3 regions of the Cytobacillus sp. Bva_UNVM-123 genome follow, and region 1 is predicted to be linked to each of the others. Evidence: riboswitches for the same ligand, from Rfam matches in the RefSeq annotation. Region 1 holds a riboswitch; each other region holds the start of a gene.

Region 1 (8,040 bases):
AGATTACCGATCAAAATGGAACAAAGTTTGATAATAAAGCGATTTTATCAGGTGCTGGTTTTACGAGTAAAGAAGCAACTGCTTCAGTAGGTGTGAAACGTGGAGTTGCCTTAGCAAAAACATCAGCACATTATGATGAAGCAAAACAAACAATTACATGGGAGATCAAATACAATTACAACGAAAAGTCGATTGTAAAAGCAAATGCTTTATTAAAGGACTACTTTAATAATACGCAGGAGCTTGTTGACAATTCCATTGAAGTAAGGAAAATAACGATTGATGCTGATGGGAAAGAAAGTGGCCCAGGTGTAGTGGTTTCGAATTATACAGTGACACAGAAATCTAAAGGCAATCAAAACGGTTTCGAGCTTCAATTCAATCAAGATATAGAAGAAGCGTATAAAATTACTTACAAAACGAAAGCCATCAATCGTGTATTTGATGGAGTAACAATAACGAATGAAGTTGAAGCAGTAGGGATAGAAAAGACGACAGGTACAAGGGATATTTATCAGCAAATCCTTTACAAATCTAATTTCAAAGACTATCCAAAAACGGATTATGGAAAGAAAACGACAACTTGGGGCATTTCTTTCAATGTTGACAGCTACTTAATGAAAAATGTGAAGCTAGTCGATACATTTCCAAATAAGGGTCTTACATTAATTCCTGAAACTTTAAAAATCACTTCTCAAGGCAAAGAGCTAGTAGAAGGTACAGATTATAAGTTTACGAATAAAGGTGAAAATGGTTTTGAAATTGAGTTTTTAAATGACATAGATAAACCACACTATATCGAGTATCAGACAAACTTTAATTATGATCTTCGAGATGATAAGAGTACAAACTTTTTAAACAATAAAGCAAGTATGACATGGATGGATGAAAGTAACTCAACAAAGTCCAAAGAATCTACTGCTACATTTACACCAGATACTTACACACAGGCAAACGGCTTCAAAAATGGTTCATACAATGCTGTAACAAAGGAAATTACATGGAATATAGGAATTAACTATAATCTAAAAACGCTTGAAAAAGCTTCTGTAGTGGATGAAATTCAAGGCGATCAAGTAATGGATAAAAATTCCTTAAAAGTGTTCAAGATGATTTTAACTGGTGGAGCAAATGGTACCAAGCAGGAAGAGGCAGTTGAAAATAGTGATTATGAAGTTGTCTGGAATCCGACAGGTCAGCCGGGCTTTAAAGTCAACTTTCTGAAAGAAATTGATTCAGCTTATTTAATCGAGTATCAGACAAGCCTTAAGGATCAACTGATTGTTGATAAGTATGCTAATAAGGCAACTTTATACAATGATACAGAAAAAGTTACAGACTTAAATGCAAGTGTTTCGGTTCCAAATGGAGGAAAGTATACGGGGAAATCTGGGGAGCAAAAAGGGAAAATTATTGATTGGGCGGTTAATATCAACTTCGGACAATCAAAAGTGTCAAATGCGAAAGTCATCGACAAGCCTAGTGAGAACCAATTGCTTCTAGAACAATCCTTCCATCTTTACTCAACAACTGTAGCAAAGAATGGAACAGTAACGAAAAGCCTTGAATTAAAGCAAGGTGAAGATTATACACTTGAGTTTATTAATGATGGTTTTGAGCTTGCTTTCAAAGGAGAGATTGACAAACCATATATTTTAGAATATCAATCTCTTATTTTAGCAAAAGTTGGTGATACGGTTAATAATGAAATTCATTTTACTGGAGACCAAATTACGACTGAAGTAACACAATCAAAATCAACACTAACGGTAAAAAGGACGACAGGACTTGGAACAGGAACTGGTGAAGTTGGGAGTCTTGAAGTAAATAAGGTTGATGCTAACGATTCCGAAAAGTTCCTAGAAGGTGCGACATTCACATTAATTGATGAAACAACTGGGGTAATTATTAAAACATTAACGACAGGTACTGACGGAAAAGTTAAATTTGATAAGCTCCTTTACGGTGAATATGTATTAAAAGAAGATAAAGCGCCAGAAGGATATGTTGTTGGAATTGATAGTACGAATCCACTGATAGTCAATGTAGGGGATCCGAAAATTACGAAAGATAAAGTAACTTCAGTAACAATCAAAAATGCAAAAATCCATCAAGCAGTCGAGTTAACTAAACTAGACAAAGATGACAAGACTCTTTTCTTACAAGGAGCAGAATTTGAGCTTCAGCGTGAAGATAATGGAGATTTTGTTAAAGTAAGTACACATATGACGAATGAAGATGGAAAGATAATCATTAATAACTTAGAGCCAGGCGATTATCAATTTATCGAAACAAAAGCACCAGACATTACTTATTAGATAAGAACCCAGTAGCTTTTACAATTGTCGCTAATCAAACGGCTATTGTAAAAGTAGAAAAGGACAATGAGAGAGGAAATGGTAATCTAGTCGTTGTTAAAGTAGATGGTTCTACTAATAAACCGCTAGAAGGTGCAGAATTCGAGCTTTATAATAATAAAGATGAGAAAATTGCTACCAAAACATCTGACAAAGATGGGAAAGTGATTTTCGAAAACTTGCCTTACGACAATTACAAACTGAAAGAAATAAAAGCACCTGCAGGCTATGTCATTCAGAAGTCTTCTGAGAATATTTCGGTGAAGCTTGATGAAGTGGAAAAAACGGTCACCGTTAAAAATTATCGACCAGGAAATCCAGGAGGACCAGGGGAACCAGAAGAACCAGGTAAACCAGGAGAACCAGGCAAACCAGGAGAGCCGACAGAAAAGCCAGGAGAACCGGGAAAACCAGGTGAACCAACAGAAAAGCCAGGAGAACCGGGAAAACCAGGTGAACCAACAGAAAAACCAGGGGAGCCAGGTAAACCAGGTGAGCCAGGTAAACCAGGAGAGCCGTCAGAAAAGCCAGGAGACCCGAATAATCCAGGGAATCCGAATAAGCCAGGAGACCCAAATAATCCGGGTAATCCAAATGGCACAGGCAATTCAAATAATCCGGGAGATCCGAATAATGCTGGCAACCCGAATAGCGATCATGCAAATAATCCGGGTAATACAGCTGGCCTAGGAGATCCAAACAAACAAAACAAACCAGGCAAACAGTCAACAAATGTATTGCCGCAAACAGGGGAAGAAGCAAATGCTGCTTTACCATTAGCAGGGCTTACATTCATTCTTATTGGAATTTGGATGATATTTAAACGAAGAAAAGCCATTTCATAAAAAAGAGTGAGGCTGTCCGAAAACAAAGAGCCTGGCACCTCCAACACTTTATATAGATAAAAAGTAGTAAAAGCTACTCTATATATTGTGTTGTGAGGAGAGAGCCAGGCACTTATCGGACAGCCTCACTTTTGTGTTTCACTTATATAGTTAGTAGATTAAGATATTTTCAGTGAACCTTTTGCACCTGTAGTTTTATTCGTATAATTGAGTTTATTGTTTTCAATATAAAGATCGATAGAGTGAATTTTATTGAGCTGCTTTTGCTTCGAACCGTCGATATTCGAGCGATATAAGTAGCCTCCATTTGAATAGTTACTAAAATAAATAGCTTGATTCGTAACGACAAAATATGGTGAGCTCACATTAAGTAATTTTGTTTTCCCGCTGCCATCTTTTTTCATTCGGTATAGCTTATTTTGATCCTTGCTGTTTGAGTAGTAGTAATACGAGTTTAATTCTTTAACTGAAAAGAATTCTTGAAAATACGCGTATTTATTGCTCTTTGCTTCAGGATACAGTTTCTCATTCCATGTATGATCTTTTTTTAGAACAGAAGCAGGAACAAGAAAATATTGATAGCTTATCTCTCCAGCTCTATTCGGAACGGGATCATCCCAAGTAGTATCAATATAGAAATATTTTCCATCCACTTTGACTAAATTCCATGCATGATCCCCTTCTTTGGCCTTGCCAGTAACATAGTGGGTTTCAATTCCGACTTTTTCTAGTAATAGTTTCATTGTTTTGGAATAGCCTTCACAGACAGCCATGCCATTCATTAACAGTCCATATGGAGTATACGAAGCTTCAGGCACTTTGTTTTGATTATAATTTTCCCAGTCATAGGCAGTATGCAAGATAATATAATCATGAATTGCTTTCACTTTATCAAAATCAGAGAAACCTGATTTTATCGTATCTTTAAGAATACTATTTATTTTAGCATCTTGATTTTTTACCATTTCGTTTATTTTACTAGTAGAATATTTATATTTCAGTTCAATTTTGCCATCGGAATAGATTTTTGTTCCGTCATGCTGAAAATAAAAGATTTCAGGATGATCAGCAAGAACTTCATTTATGATCGAACCAACATCCTTATAGGAAATAGATTGAGAGGGAAAAGTAGCCGTGCTTTTGTAACTAGTAATAGCATCTAAGAGATTTTGATAAGTTACTTCATGAGGATCAAGCTCTTTTGCAGAAGTATGTGAGCTTAGTGTAAATAGAAGTGTAAATAAAAATGGAACGACAAAAAAACCTTTCTTGAACATATTGAATCTCTCCTTTACGATATAATTCTTTGCAGAATTAATACGGTAACCCAGCCATCCTAGCAATATTTTGCCTTAGACCTGTGGCTTTGCGTCCCAATTTTTCAATTGGTTTGCCGTTACTATTATTATAGTATATTGAGAATTTTGGGACAAGGGGGGCAGGACTCTTGACCTAGACGAATAATTCATGTAATAGGGATTTAGATTTCAAAAGAATTTATTTTGCCTATTATGATTAAGAAATGATATTATCTCAATAATAATGATAATGAAAGGATGAAGAGGATGTCGTTGGAGAATGTGAAAACGCATTTTAAACAGTGGAATCGAGATAAAGATATAATGGAGTTTGATGTTTCAAGTGCGACAGTAGAACTAGCGGCAATTGCCATCGGCGTGATTCCAGCTCGGATTGCCAAAACTTTATCCTTTCGGGGTGAGGATGACAAAGCGATCTTAGTTGTTGCAGCTGGCGATGCAAAAATTGATAATAAAAAGTTTCGCCAAATGTTTAATCTAAAGGCGCGGATGCTGTCACCAGAAGAGGTTTTAGAGCAAACGGGACATGCAGTTGGGGGTGTTTGTCCATTTGGATTGGCCAATGAATTGGATGTTTATTTAGATGTATCTTTGCAGCGCTTTAAAACGGTTTTTCCTGCATGTGGAAGTGCAAATTCAGCTATCGAGTTAACATGCAATGAAGTGTTTGAATATTCATACGCTAAGCAATGGATTGATGTTTGTAAAGGCTGGGAAGAAGAACAGATGAGAAAAGCAGCTGTAAGTGAGGAAATATGAAACTAAAATAGGGACAAGGGATCTGCTCCCTTGTCCTTTATTTGATTGAATGTTCTTTATGATTAAAGATCGGTTCTTGTTGATCGGGTAGAAACCATTGAGTTTCAATTGGAATTTGCTGTTCCAGTAGAAGTTTCTTCAGTTCTTCCATAAAAACACCTCTTGTCATGTCACAGGAAGGGCTGCTTTGAATTCCAAGAATGCCTGTTATTTCATATCCGCATCTTTTGTATTCCATTAATTGTTCGATAATGGGCTGTAAAATTTTTCGGCAATGCAAACGATATTTTTCATGATCATATTCTTCGTATGTCATGGGTGGCCGATCAAGTCCAAGAAAAGTGAATTCAGGGCATGGCAGCTGAAGGACTCCTAAGCCTTCAGTTTGAATCCAATCGACTGCTGATGAAATGGCTCCTAAGCTCCGTGCCTCTCCTTCAATAACAGTGTTTTGGTTCATGATGCAATGGGAAACAAGAAGGATTCTTTTATTACGCAGCATGGTGATGTTTTCCTTTATATACTTTTTGGAAAATTGGCAGCTTAACAATGATAAACATAACAAGTAAGCAAGTAGTAATTTTATCGACAATATTCCCTGTAATTCTAGAAATAAAAGTAGAAGCAAAAACAGTTTCACCAGATGCTCTTAGCCATAAGACAACTACATCAAAGCCACTTCCATTTAATCCCTCGAAGAGCGCAACTGCAATGGGTGTTCCAATAAGTGGTGCAACAATTGATAGAATTAAGCCTGTTATGAGTGCAATATACCATTTAGAAAAATTAAATCTTCTTGCCATAAATCCAACGACAATTGCGATGGCGACATTGACTAAACCAAAGAAAATAGCTGTAGGGCTCGTTGTCATACCTAAAACAACATTCGTTAATAAGCCTGTTAGTGCCCCCCACCAAGGACCAAACAAGACAGCCATTAAAACCGTTCCGATCGTATCAAGAAATAATAGTGGGATTTTCAAAGCGGAAATAACCGTCCCAAGCACGACATTCATCGTAATACATAGCGCTCCATAAGTTAAAATGACCGTTTTTCGATTACTCATACTAAATTTCCTCTCCTTATCCAATTTGCAAACAATTAATTAGTATCATGATCGTTTTATTAGCGGGAATGACATTTATCACGAAAATGACTAGAACTTCTCTTGTATCGAAAAAAACTATAAATTCTTATTTATATTATCGATATATAAGATTAAAATAGATTTTTTTATTGAACCCTACAGAAGTTTAAAAAGATATGTGTTGTAATGGCTATCAAAAAATGATAAATATATATATATTTGAAAGGATGAGGATGTTTTGGAATGAAAAAAAGGATAGTTGATCTTAGTTTTATCACAATTGGTGCTTTGCTTTTTGCATTAGGGGTTAATTTGTATATTATTCCCAACGAGCTTGGAGAAGGCGGTGTTACGGGGATAACGATTATTGCCTACTACCTCTATAAGTGGTCGCCGGGATTAGTAAACTTAGTTCTTAATGCATTTTTATTAATTGTTGGCTATAAATTTTTAAGTAAAATGACAACGATTTATACGGTCATTGCCGTCATCCTTAATTCCTTGTTTCTGCATTTAACAGAGGGCTGGACGATTTCATCAGATGAAATCATTATCAATGCGATTTTTGGTGGCGTCTTTGTCGGGATGGGCATAGGTTTAATTATCCGTGTTGGTGGTACAACAGCAGGCACGACTATTTTAGCGAGAATTACAAATAAATATCTTGGCTGGAGCATAAGCTACGGATTATTGTTTTTCGATTTAATTGTCGTTTTCTCATCGTACTTTATTATCGGTGCTGAAAAATTGATGCTGACGATTATGATGCTTTATATCGCGACGAAAGTAATGGAATTCATAATAGAAGGCTTTAACTCAAAAAAAGCAGTGACGATCATATCACAGGAGCCGGACAAAATAGCACAGCAAGTAAATGAAAAAATGAATAGAGGAGTAACTGTATACGAAGGGAGTGGCTACTATACAAAAACACATAAGGATATTTTGTATATTGTGATAAGCAGTCAAGAAATTGTGAAATTGAAGAGAATTGTGAAAGAAGCAGATAAAAATGCCTTTGTTGCCATACATGATGTTCGCGATGTATTTGGAGAAGGATTTGGAGAATTATCGAAAAACTGAATATGAATAATTCGTTGAAAGATGTTTGAAGTAGTGAAAGAATCACAGCTCCAAACATCTTTTTGTATCCTCTCGTAGCATTTTCTATCACCAACGATAATAACCTAATATAGATGAATATTTTTTCAGGGGGGAAAACAGTGGATAGCAACGAGAGAGTACAAAATGTAGGGGCATCAGGAGGAATGTTTGTAGCGCGGTCATTGGATGAAATCCGCTTTTGGTCAAGAATAATGAAAGAGCATTCCCTATTTCTACGCCTAGGTTTTAGATGTGATGATACACAATTAATTCAGGAAGCGAATCAGTATTATCATTTATTTGAGCAAATTGAACAAAAATCGCATTCCTTCACAAACCAAACAGATCCCGAGCAAATAAGAAGATTCAATTCAGAGGTTCAACAAGCAGCAACAGGGATATTTGCTTTTAAACGAAAGGTTCTCGGCTTAATCCTCACCTGTCAATTACCAGGTGCAAATAATTTTCCTCTTTTAGTTGACCATATTAGTCGGGAAGCAAATTATTTCAGAAAACGTTTAATTGAATTAAATGAAGGAAAATTAAAACCACTTGCAGATGCGATTAT
Region 2 (8,040 bases), 1.7 Mb from region 1:
AGAATTTAAAGCATATTTTGAATTGCATGTTGAACAAGGTCCAGTCCTGATCAATAATGAGAAGAAAATTGGAATCGTTACTGGCATTGCCGCGCCGATAAGATTGCTTATTAACATTTATGGGAAAGCATCACATTCAGGAACAACACCGATGTTTATGCGTAAAGATGCGCTGCTGGGGGCATCTGAAATTGCATTAGAGCTAGAAAAATCGGCAAATCTTGAACAAGCCTTTGGGACAGTTGGTACCATAGGTGTATTACATATTCCGGCAGGGGCGATGAATGTCGTTCCAGGTGAAGTTGAGTTGAAAATTGATATTAGATCGACATCAACTGATTCAAGAGAGCGGGTATTGAATCATGTCTATAATACAATCCTGTCAGTAAAAGAAGCCCGCCAGCTTGAAATTGATACGAAGATCATTAGTATGGAAGAGCCAGTCCTGCTTTCTACGGAACTAATGGAGGAAATTCAAACGATTTGTGAAAGGAAAGCTCTTCCTTATGAAGTCATGCATAGCGGGGCAGGGCATGATGCGATGAATATGACAAAATTAGGACCAGTAGCACTTATTTTTGTCCCATCTGTAGACGGACTAAGCCACCATCCTGAGGAGTACACAGACCTTGATGATATTATCCTCGGAATCGATGTATTAGAGGAAGCTGTTCTAAAATATGCAAAGGAAACCTCATAACTTGTTAATCCTAAAATAAGTAATAAATAAACAAAATATTGACAATTACTATAAGTATATAAATTGAACTAAAAGATTACGCTAGACCCACTACTCATCAACTGATATTATTTTATATGTTGAAAAAAAGAGAATAAAGATTATTCCCTTGATTTTATTTGAATGGATGTGAATACTACTATGAAAACTACAGTTACTTTCAAAAAAGATGAACGCTTTGAAATTAAGGCTGATTTTTATGAAGCAAATCAAGAACATGCTCCTGTTATCGTTTATATCCACGGGGGTGGTTTGCTTTGGGGAACGAGAGAAGACATTCAAGAGGATATAAAAAAGCTATATTATGATAGTGGATTCGCATTATTTTCGATTGATTATCGACTAGCTCCTGAAACAAAACTTAAAGATATTCTTGAAGATGTCCAAGATGCACTTCACTGGATTGAAACGGAAGGGCCGAAGCAATTTAGTATTGATCCGAATAGAATTGCTGTCATTGGAGGCTCTGCGGGTGGTTATTTAGCTCTTAGTACAGGAACATTTCAAAATAAACCTCGTGCAATCGTTTCCTTCTATGGATATGGGGATATAAGTGCAAGTTGGGCAACAACTCCAAATAAATTTTATTGTCAAAAGCACCGTGTGCCAAAGGAAATTGCTAAAAACCTTATTTCTAATCGAATTCTGACAGAAGGATCGGTTCATGAGCGTTTCCTCCTTTATTTATATGCTAGGCAGACAGGCGAATGGATTCATGAAATAACAGGATTTAATCCTTTGACAGAAAAAGAGGAGCTTATCAAGTTTAGCCCAATGTATAATATTTCAAAAGAATTTCCACCAACGTTATTACTACACGGAACAAAAGATGTCGATGTTCCATATGAACAATCTGCTTTTATGCGTGGAGCTTTAGTCAAGGAAGGCATTGAGGCAAGATTAATTACGATCCCTAATGGTGAACATGTATTTGAAAATGATTTTCATAATCCAATTGTTCAAGATGCACTTAAACAGGTAATCGATTTTCTGCAAGTACACGTATAACCGAAGAATGAATAAATATAAAAGCTCGAATCCTATATAGGCAGGATTCGGGTTTTTTATAGGGGTAAAAAAGAAAAATGTAGAAATTTGTTGAAAAATGAAATGCAGTATATTACACTACTAAAGTAATAGTTTTAAATACCTACAATAATATGAAGATAAAGGCAAACTATTTGAAAAGATAGGACGCAAAGCTAAGGGTCTAAGGTGAAATAGGTAATTAATCCTATTAGCTATGATCGCCTGGTTACCAATTGATATGATTTTTTTATATTTCATAAAAATTCTGTTGGCTATTCTATTTTTTTAGGATAGTCAATTTTTATTGATAGATACACGAAAATAGGGGTGAATAATCATGAAACCAGAAGATTTAATTGATCAAATTAATAATTTCGTTGAGCAGTTAGATTTTATAACGGCTAGAAAATTAATGGAGGATAATCTCGAAATTTTAAAGAAACATCGAGTATCACTAAAAAGTAATGCTAGAGAATTATTGAAACTCATTGTTGAAAGAACGGAATCTGGTCAAGATCCTATTACAAGACAGGATATGGCAATATTGATTGCAATCAATTCATATGCGTCTAAATTTGATATGAGATCTTTAAAAATGCTCGTCAAAGATAAGGCAAAATTGTTATTAAGAAAAGATGCGGTTGATTACTTAAATCAAGATGCGAGGGTACTATTAGAGGGTATGGGTGCAATCGGTAGATAAATGTGAAATCAAAAGATTGAAAAAGGCAAACTATTTGAAAAGATAGGACGCAAAGCTAAGGGTCTAAGGCAAAATAGGTAATTAATTCTATAAGCTATGATCGCCTGGTTACCAATTGTTTATTTATAAAAAAATCTGTTTAGGAATATTTATAGGCTTGAATGGCTAAAGCAGCATAGCTTTTGAATCATTCAGTTTATTACTTATATCGTTTTGAAACTAAAAACACAAACAGAGAATTTATACAAGAAGCTATTGGTAATTCTAATTATATTTAGAATGCCTATTTTTTTTACCTTTTTTTAAATGCTTTGATAAGGCGGGGAAAATGTGAAAAAAGAAAGAAGTGTGAAGAGAATAAGAGAAGTAAAAAAAGATAAAATGAACAAAAAATTATTTCGTTGATAAAATGAATGAAAATACGAAAGTCATTGTTGATCAGGAAACACAGCTATTAATTGCAAATGAAGAATTAGCTAAATCAGTAGCTAACAGAATTTCAACAGCACGTGGTTATGTTTTATATGGCGGCGACTATAAAGAACGGTTTAATGAATATAGCAAAGTAGGAAAAGAAAACGGAGAAATTATTACATCCTTAGGGAATACTCCAGAGTTTGAACTTCTTAAGAAACGAACGATTGACTGGGAAGAATTCGTTATCACAAAAGTGTTTGCTGAGTATGACAAAGGAAATGACGTGTTAGCTAGACAAAATCTTGCGGTCAAAAATCAAGAAGTTCGTGATATTATGACTGGCTATGAGAAGCGAGCAACAGAAAGCCGAGAGAAAATAAATGATATCGGTCAAAATATTATGAATAGTGGACAAGCAACATTGTATGTAGCAATCGGACTAATTGCTGTTGTCATAATTATTAGCATTATTGTCGCGATTATTACAGCAAATATCATTACAAATCCATTAAATAGGGTTAAAGAAAGAATGAACTTAATTGCCAGCGGAGATTTTAGCGGTGAACGGTTACATACATTACTACATGATGAAATTGGCCAGCTTATTGTTTCTACGAATGAAATGAGTAGTAATGTCCGCAATGTATTAAGCGAAATTAACATGGTTTCTGAAGTGATTAATGGACAAAGTGAGGAATTATCACAATCCGCGAACGAAGTAAATGCAGGAACACAGCAAATTGCCGTCACTATGCAGGAAATGGCAACTGGAACAGAAACACAAGCAACAAGTGCAAGTGATTTAGCTTCTATCATGAGGGCATTTTTAACGAATGTAGAAGAGGCCAATACAAATGGAGAACAAATAAAGCACGCTTCTGATGAAGTATTAGGAATGACAGTTGAAGGAAGTCAACTAAAGTTGGCTATCATGAGGTTGAATTAGGAACAAATCAAATAAAAACAACGAAAGAAACATTTAACAATATTAGTACAGCGATCTCCGACGTCGCAAATAAAATCAACATTGTCTCGACAAATCTAGCAACGATTTCTAAGAATAGCAACAAATGAATGAATCGATTGCAGATATCGCTGCAATCTCAGAAGAACTAGCTAAACAAGCAGAAAATTTAAATGAATTAGTCCTTAAGTTTAAGCTTTAAGGAATTGTTAATGATTGTTAATAAATAGTGTTTAATTTAAAAAAAGAAATTTTATAAGGAGCAATGATAATGCTAAAAAGTGAGTACTCGAGATACGATGTGTTGCTATCGCAATTTCAACATGATTTAAAAATTGATGAAAAAACACAGCAATCGTTAGACAGAATCCGCCTATTTTTGTATAACTGCACAAGTATTCATTATTTAATATTTATTAAACAAGAAGATTTAGTCCACTATCTGAAACATCATTGTTCAAATAATTTTAAAACACTCACTTTTATACAGGCTGTCGAAGACATAAGAAACTTCCTTTTCTTCTTAAAGACGAAAAAGGAAATAAAAGAATTACCAAAAGTTGATTTATCATTACAAAATTTAAGCTTATGGATAAATTTATAATCGGTAAATGAAAGCCGTATTCTTATTTTTTGGCTCTGTTAAAGAGAATTGTTGATTTTTGCACCTGTTGATTGTAGCGGAAGGTGCGAGACTCCTCGAAAATGCATTCGCATTTTCTTCGTGCGGTGTTATTTCAAGGAGGGTTATTCAATGTCCTGCGGGAGGAAGGGACAGGGAAGACCCCGCAGGTGCGATAGCGCCGAGGAGGCTTCCGGACCGCCCGCGGAAAGCGAGCAACCTGGAGTGGAAATCAACAGCCAAGATTAACAGAGCCTATTTTTAAAATTTACTCCTCTCAAGATGATGGATGGAGAATAACCGTCATCTTAGTGGAGTTTTTCTATACTTAAAAAATCGAATGACGGTTTGTTCAGCCTCTTCTATATATCATTGGACTTTAGGAATGTTCATGTTTTGTGATGGTATGTTATGAAATGACAGCATGATATAATATATTAATGTAAGAATAGAAGTATTAGAAGTCTAATAAAAACAGGTGAGTGTATAGAATGTGGCTGAACAATGATGGCTTCCAAAAAGGAAAGAAGCCTTTGTATATAAATATTTATGATCAATTATATAAACAAATTATCGATGGATTTTTTCCACCTGAAAGTAAGCTACCAACGGAGCATGAATTAGCAAAAATATTTGGTGTCAGCAGAATGACATTAAGACAGGCGCTCTCGCTTTTGCAGGATGATGGTTTAGTGAAAAGCATTCATGGCAAAGGGAGCTTTGTTACGAGAAAGCAGCAGCTTAAAAGGACAATTGGCCTCGAAAAAATCGGCAATCCAATGTATAAATGTCACACAGAAAAAATCGATGAAGTGGAGCTTGATTTTCGTTTAGACATTGAAAGTGATTATACACAACAGGTGTTAAAAAGGAAGGCTGCTGCAGTTGTTGCCTTTGAACGCTGGTATAAAAGCAATAACAATGTTGTCGGCTATGCTTTTACTTTTATGGCCATTGAAACCGTTTCAGAGTTGGAATTAGATTTACAAGATAAAACACAATTATTACAAATGCTTGAAAACAAAGTATATGATCTAGCCAATTCTGCCACAATAGAATTTAAGCGGTCAACATCTGTAAATTCAACAACCCAAAAACATAAAATTATTGGTGGCGAGGAATGTGATTTACTTTTAGAGAGTGTTTATATGAATGAAGTCCAGCCAATAGTCTTTAATAAATACTATATTCCGAGAGACTTTAGCATCATCCATGTTAATGCTTCAAAATAATGTTTTCATTGCAGCAAAAATTAACTTCAAAAAACAGTGTTACTTCTTTAAAGAAGGCACTGTTTTTTTTTGTGAGTAGAAATTTTGCCTTTCCATAAAATATAGATTGAAAGGGAATAAAAATCGTGGTAATTTTATAATGTATAAATTAGACAACTAGTTATACAACTAAATATATTTGTATATTCATGATGTCATTTATGTTTTAAAGAAAAGTAAGCGTATACAACTAGGAGGCGAAGAAAATGAGCTCAACGAACTTTAAAGAAACCCCGCATATTAAACCAAATGGTGCAGAAATTGCAGAAACGATTTTATTACCTGGTGATCCGTTACGGGCAAAATTTATTGCAGAAACCTATTTAGAGGATGTCATTCAGTTTAACGAAGTTCGTGGCATGCTTGGATATACAGGAACATATAAAGGGAAACGAATTTCTGTCATGGGAACTGGAATGGGAACGCCCAGTATGAGTATTTATTCTTGGGAGCTCATTCATGTATTCGGTGTCAAAAATCTTATACGGATTGGGTCAGCAGGCTCACTCCAAGACGATTTGAATTTGTATGATATTGTCTTTGCCATGGGCGCTTCAACAGATTCTAATTATGGACACCAATTCAATGTTCCAGGACATTATTCCATTACTGCTTCATACGAGCTTTTAGAAAGAGCGAAAAAGGTGGCAGATGAACAGGGACAAAAAGTACGTGTCGGGAATGTATTATCCAGCGATGTTTTTTATAATGCAGATCCTACAGCAATTCAAAAATGGAGTGAGATGGGGATTCTTTGTGCAGAAATGGAATCGGCAGGACTTTATTTAAATGCCGCACATGCTGGAGTGAATGCACTTTGTATACTAACAATTAGTGATCATATTTTTAAAGAAGAAAAAACGACACAGGAAGAAAGACAAACCGCCTTTACAAAAATGATGGAAATTGCTCTAGAGCTTGCGTAAAAATAAAAGCATGTTTGCAGAAAAGGAGTTAATTGATGACAGCAGCAGGTGAAACAACACATAATACAAATAGTCATCAAGCAAAAAAAGCTGTACCTATAATCTTAACCTTCTTCGTGTTAGCGTTAATTATGGATAATGCCTTTAAGCTTATTTCTGTCGAGATCGCCAATGATCTTGGTATTTCAGCAACAACCGTCGGTTGGCAAGCTACATTAGCCGGGCTCATTATCGGGATTGGTGCAGTCGTCTATGCTTCGTTAGCTGACTCGATTAGTATTCGAACTCTATTAAGCATAGGCATTGTTCTTATTTGTACAGGCTCTATTCTCGGATTTCTGTTTCATGGTTCATTTGTCATGATACTCATAGCAAGAGTTATTCAAACAGCTGGTTTAGCTTCAGCTGAAACGCTTTATGTTATCTATGTTACAAAGCATTTGCCAAAAGATGAACAGAAGAAATTTCTTGGCTTTAGCACGAGCAGCTTCTCACTTTCTTTAATTGCGGGCTCTTTAATTGGTGGGTATATTTCAACGTACTTACATTGGACAACCTTATTTCTCGTCCCATTAATTACTTTAGTGATATTACCGTTTATTTTGAAATATTTACCGAAGGAAAAGGCAAAAAAGTCAAATGTCGATGTGATTGGCTTAATCTTAATTGCTGCTGTTGCGACATCCATTATGCTTTATATTTCTAATTTTAATTGGATCTATATGATTGCATTTGCAGCTGCTGCGATTTTATTTTTTCTCTACATTAACAAAGGCTCCAATTCTCTTATTGATATATCCTTTTTCAAAAATTAACGTTTCATTTCAATCCTTTCAGTAGCATTTATTATTTATACAGTTCAATTGGCCTATATTTTTATGTTTCCATTTCTCCTTGAAAAAATATATGGACTGAAGCTTGACACGATTTCCTTAATTTTAATTCCAGGTTATGTTACGGCTGTTATTATCGGTGCTCTCTCAGGAAAAATAGCAAAACTCTTTAGCAGCAAACAAGCAATTATGATAGCGATGGCATGTATTGCCATAAGTGTTGTCTTACCAGGCTTATTTCTTGAAAGCTCAGTTGTGCTATTTATTATATCGATGATGCTATTCTCAGGATCGTTTGCTTTCATGTATGCACCAATGCTTGACAGCTGTGTGAGCACGATGCCGAAAGAAAAAACAGGAACTGCGGTTGGATTTTACAATTTAGTGCTAAATGTAGCTGCTTCAATTGGTATTTCCTACACAGCCGTTATGATTGACTCCATATCATTCAGTCAAGCATTGTTTGTCATTACTGGTATTGCACTTGCCGCATTATTACTGTTCAGCATTTTAATAGGGCGTTTGAAAAACGAATG
Region 3 (8,040 bases), 450 kb from region 1:
CGAAAGAGCAAATCTATCAAGCTGTTTGGCAAGATGTTTACTATGGAGATGAAAATATCATTAATGTTCATATGAGAAGACTTAGGGAAAAAATTGAAGATGATCCCTCTTCACCAAAATACATCCAAACACTTTGGGGCATTGGCTATCGGTTAGGAGAATTCTAAGATGGTTTGGGTGCTATGTGGGTGTGTTATTGTATTAGTCTTGCTTCATTTGTTTCAGTTTCAACGAATGCGCCAAAGAAATGACGAGCTCCTGTATATTACAAATAAACTTAAAGATATGGAAATACAGCATTCTACCGACCCGATTCTTGTCGTTACGAATGAACAATCAATTCAACACTTGTTAGTTCAACTTAATATGTTTATCGAAAGCTATCAAGGATCAAAGGCAGCCTTTCGTAAAACGGAAGATGCGTTCAAAAAAATGCTCGCTAATATTTCACATGATTTAAAAACACCTTTAACCGTTGTCTTAGGTTATATTGAAACGATCCAAAAGGATCCGAAAATATCAGAGGCTGAACGTGAACGTATCCTACAAAACATTCACAGTAAAACTCTTGAAATTATTCAGCTTATGAACTCCTTCTTCGATTTAGCAAAGCTTGAAGCAGGAGATATTCAGCTGCTAATGGAACGAGTAAACGTGAATGAGGTTTGCCGAAAAAGTATTTTATCCTTTTACGATGTTATGCAAGCACAAGGTTTAGAAGCAGATATTGATATTCCCGATACACCCGTTTATGCTCTCGCCAATGAAGAGGCATTAGAGAGGATCTTAAATAATTTGCTATCCAATGCGCTTCATTATGGAAATGCGGGAAAAGTCATTGGAATCCAATTACGCTTTACAGAACAAAGACTTGTTATAAACGTATGGGATCGAGGAAAAGGCATTGAGGAGACTCACCAAAATAGAGTATTTGAGAGGCTTTTTACACTCGATGAATCCCGCAACAAAGCTTTTCAAGGAAGTGGTCTTGGACTCACCATTACGAAACGACTTGTTGAAGCGATAGGTGGTGTCATTTCGCTACAAAGCAAGCCTTATGAGAAAACAGTCTTTTCGATCCAGCTTAAGCGGATGACTTATTAAGCTAATAGGAAAGTGTAAGTTTTGGCAAATGCCAAGTTATTCTAAAAAGATAAGAAAGATAAATTTTTTGAATCTAGAGAACTGTCTAGCTCCAACGCCTAGCGCCTAGCGAACTTCCCTCCCCTCCTACGATAAGTCAACATCGACTCGCTTCACTCGTCGTGTTTCCTTTATCTCGTCGGGGTCAGTCCAGTTCGTACGTCGCTGACCAAGGCGTTTCCGCTTTTATGTGAAACGTAAGATTTTCGTAAGAATTTAGAAAGATGAAAGATATTTTTATCCTCTAAACTAATAATCAAGTGAGTTAAGAAAGGAGGAGAAAACATGGACATTGCGATTCAAACAACGAGTTTAACGAAGGCTTTTCAAGGAAAAGAAATTGTCTCGAACGTCAATATGACGGTGAAAAAAGGAGAAATCTATGGCTTTCTCGGTCCGAACGGAGCTGGGAAAACTTCCATCATGAAAATGCTTTTAAATTTAGTAAAGCCAACAGCTGGGGAAATTGAGATTTTGGGAGAAAGACTAACAGATTCCTCCTTTGAAGTGCTCAAAAAAATTGGCAGCATCATAGAAGTCCCCATTTTTTATGAAAAAATGACTGGCTATGAGAACTTAGAGCTTCATTCCGAATACATGGGTTACTACAATAAACAAATGATTAATGAAACGCTAGAGCTAGTTGGATTAAAGAATATAAATACAAAACCTGTTAAAGAGTTCTCCCTTGGCATGAAGCAGAGGCTCGCCATCGCAAGAGCTATCTTAACGAAGCCTGAGCTGCTGATTTTGGACGAACCAATTAATGGTTTAGATCCGATTGGAATGAAGGAAATGCGGAATTTATTTCAAATGCTGAATAAAGAGTATGGCATTACGATTCTTATATCTAGTCATCTCTTAAGTGAAATTGAACATATTGCTCATACAATTGGCGTAATTAGCAATGGCCGACTATTAAAGGAAGTTTCAATGGAGCAAATTCGACATGAAACTACGGAATACATTGAACTTGTTACTCCACACCTGCGTAAAGCTTGCGTTATTCTCGAAAACCGATTGCATATTAAAAATTACAAAGCCATTGATGATCATATCATTCGAATATATGCGGCAAACACTTCTCAAGCAAGGATTTCGAAGGAATTGATAGAAAATGGCGTGGATATTGATTCGATTAATAAACGAGTAGCCTCGCTGGAAGAGTATTTTTTGAACTTAATCCATGAGTCGTCTATATAGGGAGGTGAAAAAATGATCAATTTAATTCGATTGGAATTAAAAAAAGCAAAATTGCGGTGGTATTTTAATGGGGCTACTATTGCGACCATTCTTATCTTTGCCTTAATTGTTGGGATTCAATATGTAGAAAAAATTGAATCTGGTAGTTTGCCCTTTACTGGGTTAGAGGAGGCTCTCATTGTCATTGGGGTTTCCGTGAGAAGTACATTCATTGTTTTTGCTGCCGTCTTATTGTCGAAACTAGTCATTGATGAATATAAAAATAAAACGATTTTGCTCATGTACTCTTACCCAATCGAACGTAAAAAAATAATGATGGTAAAGTTACTTATTGCAAGCAGTCTAACTTTTATTACGATTGTCATTTCAAATAGTATCGTAGCAGCAGCCTTTTTAATGTTCAATCATTACGTTCAGTTGATTCCTGATTCCTTTTCAGTTCAACAATTTTCCCTGCATTTTGTTCGGATTGTCACATTTGCAATAGCAGCTGCTGGAGCAAGCTTAGTACCATTATACTTCGGCATGCGTAAACAATCGGTGCCGGCAACCATTGTTTCCTCCCTTCTCATAATTGTCATTACGGGACAACATAACCCAGCCTTTTCACTTGCAAACATTATTTACATTCCAGCCGCTCTAGCCGTCTTTGGTATATTGATCGCTTATTGGACCGTGCGCAATGTTAATAAAGTGGATGTATTGTAGAAGAAAGCAGTCATGCTGCAAAATGGAATTTATCTCATTCATCCCCCAACCTAAAGGTTTTTAACAAGAGGTGGGGGATTTATGTAGAGAAAAAGTGAATATCCTTTGAAAACCTTATTCCTTCCTAATTGTGCGAAGTCTAAAAATGCTGACTAGTATTGCTCCTGCAATGATTAGTAATAACGGTGCGATAGGCATAAATTCTAGTTCTTCTGTGTTCATACTTACATATCCCCATGTAGCAGGAAAGATTTTACCAATATGTTGCAATACGGTTGGCAGCATATCAGATGAAAACATAATACTGGATAACATAATGGAAGGGAGGAATATAAATTGTACGATCATCGTCAGCTTAGCCGTGCTTTTTACAAGCAGCCCTATGATAGTACCTATTGATAGAGAGGCGATAATGAAAATTATTAATGATATAAAATAGGTTATTAGGTTGTTCGGAGTGGAGGCATTAAATGCAATTGGTGCGATAAAAAAAATGAACAAGCTCATGATCATCAAATGAATAAAACCAGAAATAATGTTATTAACTGTAGATGTCCAAAGAGGGATACCGCCAACTTTATATAGTTTTTTCATTTCACTTCCATACAACTCTACTAATGGGATTGGTGAACCTAAAACTGCTCCCATCGTGACACCGAATACGGTCATGGATTGAATTAATGTCTTATATGCAGTAGGGTCAATAGAAGTAAAAATACTTCCCATAAACCCAAAGAACACAAGTGGTACTACATAATACGTTAAGAGTACACCTTTGTTTCGTATGTCCAGTTTCCATTGTAAGCTGACACCATATAAAAACGCACCCATTACTTTCCCTCCCTCGCAATATCCATAAACCGCTGCTCTAAGCTTTTGTTTTCGATTTTCATATCGCGAATGCTAATAGCTTGTTGTTTTGCTAATGAAGCGATTTCAAGCAAGCAATCCTCAAGACATTCCGTTTCAAAAATAAAATAACCTTGCTCTTCATTTTTGTATATACTGCAATTAAGGTGAGTCATTTCAAATGGGCCAGAAAACCTAAAGTGAATTCGTTGAACACCTTGCATATGCTCCGTCAGTTCATTTGCCGTTCCAATAAAAGCAATCTCACCATCTTTGAGGATAGCAATTCTATTACAAAGCTCCTCGACCTCAGCCATGTCATGGCTTGCCATAATAATTGTTTTTCCTTGACTTTTCAGTAATCGAATCTCATCATGAAGCGAGACCCTTCCTTCAACATCTAATCCTGCAGTCGGCTCATCCAAAAAAACAATATCCGGATTCCCTATCATAGCTAAAGCAAGATGCAAACGTCGCTTTTGCCCCGTTGAAAGCTCTCCATATCGCTTTTTCTTGAATTGAGTTACCCCAAGTCTTTCAAGATATTTCAGATCAACTTGAACACCATTCCACTTCGTAAAGAGCCTCACCGCTTCCATTACTTTCATATTTTGTGGTAATGAAGAAGATTGCAATTGAACACCTATCTTGCCTTGAATCGTTATCGTCCCATTATCATACTTACGGATTCCCTCTAAACATTCAAGGGCAGTCGTCTTTCCCGCTCCATTTGTGCCGAGCAACGCAAAAATTTCACCCTTTTCCACCGAAAAGGATATCCCATTTAACACATAATGACGTTCATAGCTTTTTTGCAAATTTTCAACTTTCATTACAGTATTCAATGTTATCCCTCCATTTCGGGAATGGAAATTCCATTTTTGGTAAAATAGCACATAAGCGCTTTTCCTATGTAATCGTCGACTTGTTTTTGCTTAGCAGCTATTTCTTCATCCCATCCCTTTTTATTATCGTTAAAAGACATTAGCTTTGGCAGTAAACTCATATCTCCACCCGTAAATTCGGAAATCATCGCCCACCATTTCCCCGCGAGCTCAATGCTTTTTCTACTTTGAACCGGCTCATTTTGCTTATTTAATAAAACAGCCTCTTCAAGAATCGTAAAATAAGTTCTGTAAAGTTCAGCGCCTAATTCTTGATTGTCTACAAATCTATCTCGTATATGACTGGATAATTGATTATCAAACAATTTCAACACCCAATAGTTTTTGTTCTCCATTTTCAAAAGGGAAATAATATCCGCATATTTGCTAAAATTCACTTCTTCTATTAATAGAACCTCTTTTCGCAACGCCTCAATGGCCGTAAGTGCTTTTTGTAAATTCTTAATTTGCTCTTCAACAACCATATACTGCTTTTCTAATACGAAAGCGACCTCATCTGGTGTGTCTAAAGACAACATCATATTTTTAATTTTATCTAAAGGAAAACCTAAATACTTTAATGACAGGATTTGATGTAGTTTAACTAAATCCTTATTTGAATAAAGACGGCGTCCCCCTTCACTTTTAGCTGAGGGCTTTAACAACCCTTCCTTATCATAATATTGTAAAGTACGAACCGTTACGCCCATCACCTTTGCCAGCTCTCCAACAGTTAATAAATCCGTTTGCACCATGTAAAGAACTCCTTATCTTTACTATAATATATGACGCAACGTCACGAGCAATAGCAAAAAAAAAACAGTTCACTTTTTAACAAGTCAACTGTCTACCTTCATCTATACATTAGATTTTCCACTCATACTTATCATTTTCAATGAATCATTCTCCTACTTTGAATTCACGTACTCCTCCCTAACAACTGATTTCTGCCATTGTAATTGTTCATTTTCCTTCGAAAGCTTTTTAAGGTTATTTTTTACTATTTTATTTATTTGTTTCTTTTTACGCATATGACCATTCCTCCTCTTCGTTTATGGGATTTCATTAATTCATTTTGTAGATTTAGCTTTAAATCTAAAAATTGACTAATTTGAATTAAAAGCGGATCATCCATTCTTCCTAAGCGTTCTTTAGCTTGATACATTAAATTTCTTAAAATTCTTATATCACGACTGACTAATTCTAAAGAACGATCTTTACGCTCTTTACCTATCTCCAAACTACATTCCCCCTTATCTATTCAGTAAGAGTTATATTCGGTAACTGGCTGGCTTATTAAATAACTTAGCCCCTATAGTTTTGCGTCACCATTTTTCAATGGCTTTGCCATTTCGTACAAAATGCAATTTGGAAACCCATAAATGATATAAAAGAAGGTAGTAGAACTATATTACTAAATTATTTAAAAATTCACAATATATCTTTTGACATTTTTCTATCTTTTTCGCCAAAAAATAAGATAAATTTTTAAAAATGGTAAACAGACTCTTAAAAGCTGTGTAGGAGATACTTTATTTCATTTACTAATCTAAAGATTATGAATCGTATTAACAGTAATTTAAATATTCGAGAATTCTTTTTAAGCATAAAAAAGACCCTTTCCACATAAGTGAAAAGAGTCTTGATACGTTGATATATTAACGTTTTGAGAAATATACAGATATATTCTAAGTGTATTGAATACATCATAATCCATTTATATCTACGTTTTGGGAATTGTTATATGGATAAAAATGTATGGTAAAGGATTGAAATTGACATTACTTGAACCAATTTGAACCAACAAGATAGATGTTAGTTGAATACATTTTGCTAATATATTCCACTGCTATGTGTACATTTAAAGTCTTTTAATAATGGAGCTTATTAAAGTAAAGCACCCGTTGAACAAGAACCATTATTTTTATGACACATCATTATCCTATTAAGACAAAAGCCAGCATTAATGCTGGCTTTTTCACTTATCTAAAAATTATTTCCTTTTACATCATTTTTTTGAGGTATGGAATCTTTCGCCATACAAAATGACTTAGCAAAAAGCTTAGAATGATTCCTAAAAATACCGTTATAAGAAATTTAGTCCAGACTGATATTGGTAGGTCCTTCAATGTATATTGAAGAAAGACAACTACTGGGACATGGATGAAATAAACAACAAATACATTGTTTGCTAACATCTTTGACCAACGATTAGCGCCGTTAACTTTCTCTCTAAATAATATTAGAAGACCGATTACAAGTGAAATACACAGTAACGTCTCAATTAATGATCGAGCCAACGAACCGAAGTTTTGTCCACCCTTTAAAAGAAAAGGATCTATCGTATTTCCTCCAAAATACAAAATGGTCACTATTAATATTCCAATAACAAGCCAGATGTATCCTGCTCTCGCACTCATAGTTAAAAACCATTTGCGATGATAAGCCATAATGCCTAAACAAAAGAAACTCACATACTGTGGTATATGTGCAAATTCAGTTTGAATAAATCCTAAAAAAGCTGTCCAATGATCAATAGGAAACCATATCCTTGTAATAAAAGTCACTAAACTAACGACCAACCACAGGGAGAGAATCTGATAAACCTTAATGTTTCTATCAGACTTTTGTGTGAATTTCTTAGATGTAAAGAAGGTCCAGACCGAAAACACAATCGCATACACAAGTAAATGCTCTAAAAACCATAAATGGCCAAATTGCATATCAGGCCATGATGGCCCAGTCCAATTCGCGGGTTCATTACCAAGTCCAAAAAATATATTAACATAGTAGGAAAAAAATGGGATGGGTTCATAATCTCTGAAATTAATGTAATATAAATACATCAGAATAGGAATCATCACGAGAAATCCCAGTAGTAATGGAATACCAATTCTAATAAGCCGTTCTTTTAAAAACCGTTTCGGCCCTTTTCTTGAGATTGATTGGGGGAGAAAATAGACTGATAAAAAGAAAAACAAACTCATAAAAAATGCTGCATTTACAGAGAAAAATCTGCCCAACCAATTGATAGATTCATCATCCAAAAAAAACCACCAACCACCTGGTCCATAAGCTTGTCCAGCATGGTGAGCTACTACAAGCATAATTAAAGCTATTTTTAAATTATCGATGAAATATAAACGATCACTCTCTTTTTTCACCTATAAACTCCTTTCCCACTAGAAGTTACACTGAGATAATAGCAATGTATTTTTGCTATTTTAGGAAAATACCTCCATTTTTTCAATCA

The links. Region 1 has a riboswitch for cyclic di-GMP ahead of KDN24_RS03070 (transglutaminase domain-containing protein). Riboswitches for the same ligand answer to the same signal wherever they lie in the genome.
Region 2: linked by a shared signal. The riboswitch ahead of KDN24_RS21125 (hypothetical protein) and the one ahead of KDN24_RS03070 (transglutaminase domain-containing protein) in region 1 are both predicted to bind cyclic di-GMP.
Region 3: linked by a shared signal. The riboswitch ahead of KDN24_RS00920 (hypothetical protein) and the one ahead of KDN24_RS03070 (transglutaminase domain-containing protein) in region 1 are both predicted to bind cyclic di-GMP.

The regions. Positions count from the first base shown of each region.
Region 1 covers NZ_CM177772.1:613,669-621,708, forward strand. Annotated here, with positions in the region: gene KDN24_RS03060 (collagen binding domain-containing protein) at 1-2,318, shown strand, start outside; gene KDN24_RS03065 (SpaA isopeptide-forming pilin-related protein) at 2,363-3,202, shown strand; gene KDN24_RS03070 (transglutaminase domain-containing protein) at 3,361-4,479, opposite strand; cyclic di-GMP riboswitch class I at 4,521-4,607, opposite strand; gene KDN24_RS03075 (YbaK/EbsC family protein) at 4,768-5,280, shown strand; gene KDN24_RS03080 (CD3072 family TudS-related putative desulfidase) at 5,318-5,782, opposite strand; gene KDN24_RS03085 (CD3073 family putative ECF transporter S component) at 5,772-6,347, opposite strand; gene KDN24_RS03090 (YitT family protein) at 6,612-7,451, shown strand; gene KDN24_RS03095 (DUF2935 domain-containing protein) at 7,637-8,040, shown strand, end outside.
Region 2 covers NZ_CM177772.1:4,100,034-4,108,073, reverse strand. Annotated here, with positions in the region: gene KDN24_RS21135 (M20 family metallo-hydrolase) at 1-700, shown strand, start outside; gene KDN24_RS21130 (alpha/beta hydrolase) at 881-1,747, shown strand; cyclic di-GMP riboswitch class I at 1,901-2,002, shown strand; gene KDN24_RS21125 (hypothetical protein) at 2,106-2,471, shown strand; cyclic di-GMP riboswitch class I at 2,486-2,587, shown strand; gene KDN24_RS21120 (HAMP domain-containing protein) at 2,881-3,834, shown strand; gene KDN24_RS21115 (hypothetical protein) at 4,124-4,456, shown strand; gene KDN24_RS21110 (GntR family transcriptional regulator) at 4,972-5,706, shown strand; gene deoD (purine-nucleoside phosphorylase) at 5,952-6,671, shown strand; partial or broken gene KDN24_RS21100 (MFS transporter) at 6,707-8,040, shown strand, end outside.
Region 3 covers NZ_CM177772.1:167,597-175,636, reverse strand. Annotated here, with positions in the region: gene KDN24_RS00955 (response regulator transcription factor) at 1-167, shown strand, start outside; gene KDN24_RS00950 (sensor histidine kinase) at 169-1,104, shown strand; gene KDN24_RS00945 (ABC transporter ATP-binding protein) at 1,429-2,346, shown strand; gene KDN24_RS00940 (ABC transporter permease) at 2,359-3,054, shown strand; gene KDN24_RS00935 (ABC transporter permease) at 3,169-3,885, opposite strand; gene KDN24_RS00930 (ABC transporter ATP-binding protein) at 3,885-4,748, opposite strand; gene KDN24_RS00925 (MerR family transcriptional regulator) at 4,751-5,542, opposite strand; gene KDN24_RS00920 (hypothetical protein) at 5,797-6,027, opposite strand; cyclic di-GMP riboswitch class I at 6,064-6,146, opposite strand; gene KDN24_RS00915 (acyltransferase family protein) at 6,791-7,951, opposite strand.